2 regions of the Paenarthrobacter sp. NPDC090522 genome follow, and region 2 is predicted to be linked to the other one. Evidence: predicted binding sites of a transcription regulator. Region 2 holds the regulator's gene; the other holds the start of a gene.

Region 1 (3,793 bases), on a different contig from region 2:
CGCGGGCACATACGGGGGACCGCGGAAGTCGCCGGCCGCCCTGCGGTGCTTCCCACCATCGCCGGCAGAGCGTGGATTACGGCGTTTCATGATTTTGTACTCGAAGATGACGACCCCTATCCCACCGGATTCAGGGTGGGCGACATCTGGGGGGCCAGCGCCTAGAGCGCTGGCCCAAGGCGCCCAACGATCTTGGACTGCCTGAATGCGCCCCGGGACGATCGCGAGCTTCACTCGATCGTCCCGGGGTACAGTCATTGCTGCAGTTTTCCGAAGCCTGACGTCCGCAGTGGACGTCAGGCTTCTAGTCGTTGGGGTCCATACCTGCGAGCAGTTGCTGGATCGTCTGTGTGATTGGAATGCCCCGGGTCTCAGCCTCGGCTCGGACCGCATACCGGTGATCGGCAGGCAACCGGTCCATCCCGGCCTCGCGAAGCATCTGGAGAAACCCTGCCACCCGGATGCCAAACTCTGAGTTACCGCCACGTTCAGGGTCGGCCACCAGGAGAAATTGGCCAGTGCGCGAAGGATAGGCCCCCTCCGGCTTGCCGACGACCGCCTGTACAGAGAAATCTCCGCCGGTCAATGCAGAAGCCAGGATCTCAACCACGATTGACAGGGCGGCTCCCTTGTGGCCGCCAAAGGGAAGCAAGGTACCCCCCTCGACGATCGCCTTCGCATCGGTGGTATCCCTGCCGTTGCTGTCCACGCCCGTGCCCGGGGCAACTGCGCGACCCGCCTTGGCCGCCAGTGTCAGGTCGCCGAAGGACATGGATGAAGTCGCGGAGTCGACGATCAGGGGCCGCCTACCATGAACCGGGCTGGCGAACGCAAACGGGTTGGTGCTGAGAACCGCCTTGCGAACCCCTGCCGGTGCTACGGTGGGCACTCCTCCGGTAACGGTGGTGAAAGCGAAGTAGCCTGCCTCAGCAAACGGTTCGATATCAGGCCACAAGGCACTGTGGTGTATGGAATTCCGGATGGCTACGACGGCCACACCTTGATCTGCAACGGACTTGAGGATGTCTTCGCGAACGACGTCCAGAGCCACTTGGGCGAATCCGCTGGCAGCATCCACCCGTATATACGAGGACGTGATCTGCTCAACCAGCGGCTCCGCATCGCCGTCGAGGTAGCCCGAAGCCAGTGTCTCCACGTACTGCGGGACCCTGAAGACTCCATGACTAAGTGCACCGTCGCGCTCACACATGGCGTGGTTCAGTGCCATGATCCGTGCCGCTTTTGCGTCGGCACCTGCTGCGAGAAGCGTTGACTCGATAGCGGCTACGAGCCCGCTAAACGTGATCCGCTCCTCGGTGGCCTGTGTGCTGAAGGCAGTTTCCCTATCCTCCACGAATTCTCCTCCGTAAGATTGTCTGGTTGTAAGATATCGCAGTTTTTCGAGCAAGAACAGGCCTTCGGGCTATGGACTGGCCCAGTGAAGCGGACCTAGACTTCTGTCGTAATGTCTTACAATCCGACATTGATCACCGACTATCTATTCAACGAGGAAGTTCCATGGCTGAAAAGAATTCATATCTGGTGGGCCTCATTGGCACGGGGGTTGGGCAGTCGCTCTCACCCTCAATGCACATGACTGAAGCTGCCGCACAAGGGTTCCCCCTGGTTTTCAAACCCATCGACCTCACCGCCTTGGAACTTGATCCGGAAGAGCTTCCCAGGATTCTGGACTGGGCGGAAAAGCTGGGCTACGACGCCGTGACCGTCACCCACCCTTGCAAGCAGCAGGTGGTGGGACTGCTGGACATCGTCGACCCCGTGGCTGCAGACCTGGGTGCTGTCAACACGGTGCTTTTTACGCCCGAGGGAAGGGTCGGCTACAACACTGACACCTCAGGTTTCGAAGCTGCCTTCAAGGTGGGAATGTCAGGAGCGCCTGTACGCCGAGTGGTTCAGTTGGGGGCTGGGGGAGGGGGCACGGCAGTGGCAGACGCCCTCGTGCGGCTGGGGGTTGAAGAGCTCACGCTGGTGGATATTGACGACAATCGCGCCGCTGCCCTGGCCGTGAGCCTGCGTGAACGACGAGGCGTCAAGGTGCACCCCGCTCCCATGTCAGAACTGCCGGCATTGCTTGCCACCGCTGATGGTGTGGTTCATTGCACCCCTCAGGGTATGCATGATCACCCCGGAACCCCCTTCGACACTGCCTATTTGCGACAGGATCTATGGGTGGCGGATATCGTCTACCGTCCGCTCGAGACGGCGCTGCTCAAAGCGGCCCGCGAGGCTGGAAGCCAAACCCTCTCAGGCGGCCTGATGGCCGTGTACCAGGCGGCCGATGCGTTCCGGCTCATCACCGGGGTGGAGCCTGACGGTGAGCGGATGATGCATCATTTCCGGGAGCTTGCCAGCGCCGAAGAAGCGGCAGTCTCGTAACCAGCTCCATTTCCTGTCGGTAGGCGGGCGTTTCGTCATGTCGAAGCGCCCGCTTTGACATGGCGTAGATCACACCACTACGATCCTAAACAAACAATTGTCTGTCAGTCAGGCAAGATTCCTCCGGTGGTGCGGACTGTTCCGCGGTCTTACCCGCGCGGTCCATTCGGAGGAAAGTATGAAGGAAAAGCTCAAACCTGACGTCGGTCGCTCGTCGATCAGGCAAGCGCATCTACTGCTTGCATGCACCAAAAGACGAAGGAGTCCCGTGGACGCCGTAAAATCCCGGTCAGCGCAAGCGGCCGGATATGAGGCCAGTGATGCCCAGCTCAAAAAACAGATCAGCCTTTTCGGCCTGATAGCACTGGCTGTCAGCGTCCAGATCGGCTCCGGATGGCTTCTGGCAACCCTGGCTGCAGCAAGCCTCGCCGGGCCGGCCTCGGTTCTCACCTGGGTGCTCGGCGCAGTGTTCTTTGGGGTGATTGGCGCTTCATGGATGGAGCTCGGCACCATGCTCCCACGCTCGGGGGCCGGTGTGCGCTATCCGCGCTTGACGCACGGGGCGTTCGTCAGTTGGTTCAACGGCTGGGGCTACCTCATCGCTGCGCTGTCCTTGCCGGTGATTGAAGTGCAGGCTGTGTTGACGTACATCGGAGGCAACTGGCCCGAGCTTGGTCTTTTGACCGAAAGCGAAGGCACCATGATCCTGTCGTGGCCCCGTGGCATCCTTGTGGGGTTCGCGCTGCTGGTGGTTTTCTTCATCCTCAATTCCTTGGGTGCCAAGGTCCTGAGTGAGTCCAACAAGTACATGACCATCTGGAAACTCGTCATTCCAGTGGTGGCTGCGGGATTGATGTTCACCGCCTTCTCCTCGGCGAACTTCACTATCGGCGGAGGGTTTGCGCCTATGGGCAGCGGAGCCGTGCTCGGAGCACTCGCCAGCGGCGGAATCGTCTTCGCCTACGCCGGGCTCCGCCAAATCCTCGACTTTGGTGGCGAAGCCGTCAACCCGCAGAGGAATATCCCCATCGCAATAGTTGTAGGCGGCCTGCTCATTCCCCTGGTCATCTACCTGCTCCTTCAGGTTGGCTTCGTAGGAGCCGTCAACTGGGAGGCCGCGAAAGTAGCACCCGGGGACTGGCACGCTCTCCTGGGCAGCAGCTGGTCCTCGGCGCCCTTGCTCAACGCAATAACCGCAGCTGGATTTGCTTGGTTCGCCATTGTGCTGCTCTCCGATGCTGCCATCTCTCCTGCAGCAACCGGATGGGTGTGGTTGGGCATTGGCGCCCGATCCACCTACTCGATGTCAGTGAACGGCGAACTGCCCAAGGCCTTTCAGCGCATCAACCGCTTCGGCACTCCGATTGTGGCCCTGGGCGCCTGCACGGTGCTGGGT
Region 2 (3,793 bases):
GGAGAGGACACCAGCGTGCCGCACTTCGCCGCATCGCTGGGCGGGCCGTCGTCGCAACTGGGCAAGGAAGTAGTGCGGCTGCGCGAGTGGGCGGAGAAGACCGCCACGGGCGACCGCGACGAACTGATGCCGGGTGTGACAGACCGTGCATGGCGCCAGGTTTCAGTTACCTCGATGGAATGCCTGGGGGCGCAGAAGTGTCCCCTGGCGGAGGAGTGCTTCAGCGAGCAGGCACGCGCCCGGGCGGCGGAAGCCGATGTGGTGGTCACCAACCACGCGATGCTCGCCGTGAGCGCCTTTGAGGGACTGGCAGTCCTTCCGGAGTATGACGTGGTGGTGGTGGACGAAGCCCACGAACTCCAGGACCGGGTCACGGGAGCCGTGTCCGGCCAGTTGTCCGTGGCCATGATCCATGCTGCGGCCTCAAGCGCACGCAAGCACACGGCCATCACCGTCGATGCCCTGAACGCGGCCGCGGACAGGTTGGACATGGCCCTTGTTGGTGTTCCAAGCGGCTTGGTGCCCAACGGCCTCAACGACGAACAACTTGATTGCCTGGACCAGCTCCGGGACGCCACCAGGGCCGCCCTGTCCGATTCGAAAACGGATTCGTCGAACGCCGTGGACGGTGGACGCCAGTTGGCCCGTTCGCGGCTCATGCTCATTCTGGAACTATCGGAGCGGTTGCTGGCCGCGAAGGAAAATCGTGAAGTGGTGTGGTTCTCCAGGAACAGCACTTTCGATCCCCAGCAGGGCTACTCGCCGCCTGACGAAACAGCTCCCGCACTCATTAATATTGCTCCCCTGAGCGTGGCCGGACGCCTCCGGGAAGGGCTGTTTGCGGGCCACACGGTGGTTCTGACGTCCGCCACGCTGGCCATCGGGTCGGCGTTCGAGCCGGCCGCGGGCGGGCTGGGCCTGCTGGGGGACGGAGCTCCCAGCTGGACAGGCTTGGACGTGGGATCGCCCTTTGACTATCCGAAGCAGGGCGTCCTCTACGTGGCGAAGCACTTGCCCAAGCCCGGACGCGGCACCTCGCCCGAAGCCCTCGACGAGCTTGAGGACCTCATCCGTGCCTCCGGCGGCGGAGCGTTGTGCCTGTTTTCGTCCCGGCGGGCAGCCGAGGAAGCCGCGGAAGCCATGCGGCTGCGGCTCGATGTGGACATCCTGTGCCAAGGAGAATCCACCATGGCAGCGCTGGTGAAACAGTTCGCTGACGAACCCGATACGTGCCTTTTCGGCACCATGTCCCTGTGGCAGGGGGTGGACGTGCCGGGTGGCTCGTGCCGCCTGGTGGTCATTGACAGGATCCCCTTCCCACGGCCCGATGATCCCCTGATGACGGCAAGGTCGCGTGCTGTGGCTCAGTCCGGTGGAAACGGGTTCATGGCCGTCTCGGCGACCCATGCCGCAATCCGCCTGGCGCAGGGAGCAGGCCGGTTGATCCGGTCTACGGGAGACAAGGGCGTGGTGGCGATACTCGACTCGAGGCTTTCCACCGAAAGGTACGGCGGCTTCCTGCGGGCTGCCTTGCCGCCCTTCTGGGCCACGACCGACCGGAAGACCGTCCAGGGCGCCTTGCAAAGGCTGGCCCGGAGCGGGCGATAAGACGATTCTTCAGGGGTGCCCGCCACCGCTGGCGCGGGCACCCCTGAAGCAGTGTGTGCCGACGCGGGTCTTCGAACAGACCTTCTGGAGGATGGCCCTTAAAGGGAGCGCAACACCGACACGACTTTGCCCATGATGGTGGCTTGATCGCCGAGGATGGGCTCGTACTGGGTGTTCTGGGGGAGGAGCCAAGTGTGGCCGTCGCGTTGGCGGAATGTCTTGACCGTGGCCTCGTCGTCCAGGAGGGCTGCCACGATATCGCCGTTGATGGCGTCATTCTGCCGGCGGACAACAACCCAGTCGCCATCGCAGATGGCGGCGTCGATCATGGAATCACCGGCGACCTTCAGCATGAAGAGTTCGCCATGGCCCACCAATTGCCGCGGGAGGGGCAGGACGTCCTCCACGGTCTGGTCGGCCAGGATCGGGCCACCGGCAGCGATGCGGCCCACCAGGGGAACCATCGCGGTGTCGCTGGCACTTGCCAGCTCGGTGACGGCGAGGCCGCCGGTACTGCGCAACGTTGCGGGGGCTTCCACTCCCGGGATGGTGGCACCACCGTCAAGGGTCAGTGGCATGAGGACTTCCATGGCGCGAGGACGCTTGGGGTCCCTCCTGAGGTAGCCGAGTTTTTCCAGCTGGGACAACTGGTGGGTGACGCTCGAGAGGCTGGCCAATCCCACCGTATCCCCGATTTCGCGCATGCTGGGCGGGTAGCCGTTGTCATTGACGGAGCGCTGGATGGTCTCGAGGATCTTCTTCTGACGGACAGTCAGGCTTTTGGGACTTTTGGTGGGCTGTTGGCTCCGCAGGGGTGCCCCGCCGCCTGTGGCCTTCGCTGCCATGTTCGCCATTGCCCTTCCGTTCCGCCCGGCGGCGTTCTGAGTGCTGCCGGGATGTGGGTCAAAAATGTCAGACCCTCCTGATGCACTGCTTTTGTGCCTGTTTCTTCCCTCAAACGTAGGCCAGGCACCAGCGTTTATCAAACATTTGTTCTAGCGAGTCTCGACACCGTTCGTTGATAAGTGCTAAAAATGTCATAGCAAGGTTCGAATATGTGTTCTAGTAATCCGGATCGAAGCCGAGATGTTCGAAGGAAGTGTTCGAATATCGCGGCGAGACCAACGAACACAAGGTATTGGCAGCAGGGTCCTGGTTCCCCGGGACCAGGCAATCGCTCAGAAGGGCTCAGCTCATGTCCGCAGTCACAACGTTCCACGAGTTCCGCAACGCGCCGGTACCCACCCGCATCCGGCTCACCCGGCGCGGGCGGATCGTTTTCTTTGGCATCCCGGCCATGTTGCTCGTGGCCGCGCTGCTCACGTTTGCGGGCTTCCTGAACTCGCCGGCCAAGGCCTCGGATTCCCCGTCGCAACTGCAACCGCCAGTCGCCGTCAGTGTCACCGTGCAGCCCGGTCAGTCCCTGTGGGGCATTGCAGGGGCTGCCGCACCCGAGCGTGACCCGCGGGACGTCATCACGGAGATCATCCAGCTGAATGATCTCCGTGGCGGACGCATCACCCCCGGTCAGCAATTGTTTGTTCCTGCCAAGTAGTCCATACGGACGGTGGCGCGGATCCTCTCCGGCGTCACAGTTACAGGGCACTCACCGGCGCACCTTAAACTGGTGGGGTGACTGACCAGCTTGAGCGACTCGACCGACTTCCCCTCCGGACCAACCTGCGTGGACTGAGCCCCTACGGCGCACCGCAGCTTGACGTTCCGATTCTGCTCAACGTCAACGAGAACACCCATGGAGTGCCCGCCGATGTCCAGGCCGCGATCACCGAAGCCGTGGCCGCAGCGGCCACCGGACTGAACCGTTACCCCGACCGCGAGTTCACTGAATTGCGGGAGGCGTTGGCGGAATTCCTGGGCCACGGCCTCAGTCCTGCGAACATCTGGGCTGCCAACGGATCCAACGAGGTTCTCCAGCAGATCCTCCAGGCTTTCGGTGGTCCCGGCCGCAAGGCCCTTGGGTTCCCTCCCACGTATTCCATGTACCCCCTCCTGGCCAGCGGCACGGACACTGAGTACGTCCGTGGTGTTCGTGGCGGGGATTTCAGTTTGGACGCCGCGTCTGCCGCCGCGCAGGTGGCTGAGGCGGGCGCAAATATCGTCTTCCTGTGCTCGCCCAACAACCCCACCGGAACGGGTCTTGGCTTGGACGTCGTGGAGGCTGTCT

Evidence for each region. The regulator LexA, encoded in region 2, represses DNA repair genes until DNA is damaged. The targets are predictions, from matches to a motif close to TCGAACANNTGTTCGA.
Region 1: a site for LexA is predicted at 1,491-1,506, ahead of ACIQT2_RS10360 (shikimate dehydrogenase). Genes of this name have one in related genera too.

The regions. Positions count from the first base shown of each region.
Region 1 is NZ_JBIVXL010000006.1:309,929-313,721, forward strand. Features, by position in the region: gene ACIQT2_RS10350 (proline racemase family protein) at 1-165, shown strand, start outside; gene ACIQT2_RS10355 (Ldh family oxidoreductase) at 305-1,354, opposite strand; gene ACIQT2_RS10360 (shikimate dehydrogenase) at 1,519-2,397, shown strand; gene ACIQT2_RS10365 (APC family permease) at 2,666-3,793, shown strand, end outside.
Region 2 is NZ_JBIVXL010000003.1:36,959-40,751, reverse strand. Features, by position in the region: gene ACIQT2_RS04110 (ATP-dependent DNA helicase) at 1-1,608, shown strand, start outside; gene lexA (transcriptional repressor LexA) at 1,707-2,453, opposite strand; gene ACIQT2_RS04100 (LysM peptidoglycan-binding domain-containing protein) at 2,804-3,163, shown strand; gene ACIQT2_RS04095 (histidinol-phosphate transaminase) at 3,241-3,793, shown strand, end outside.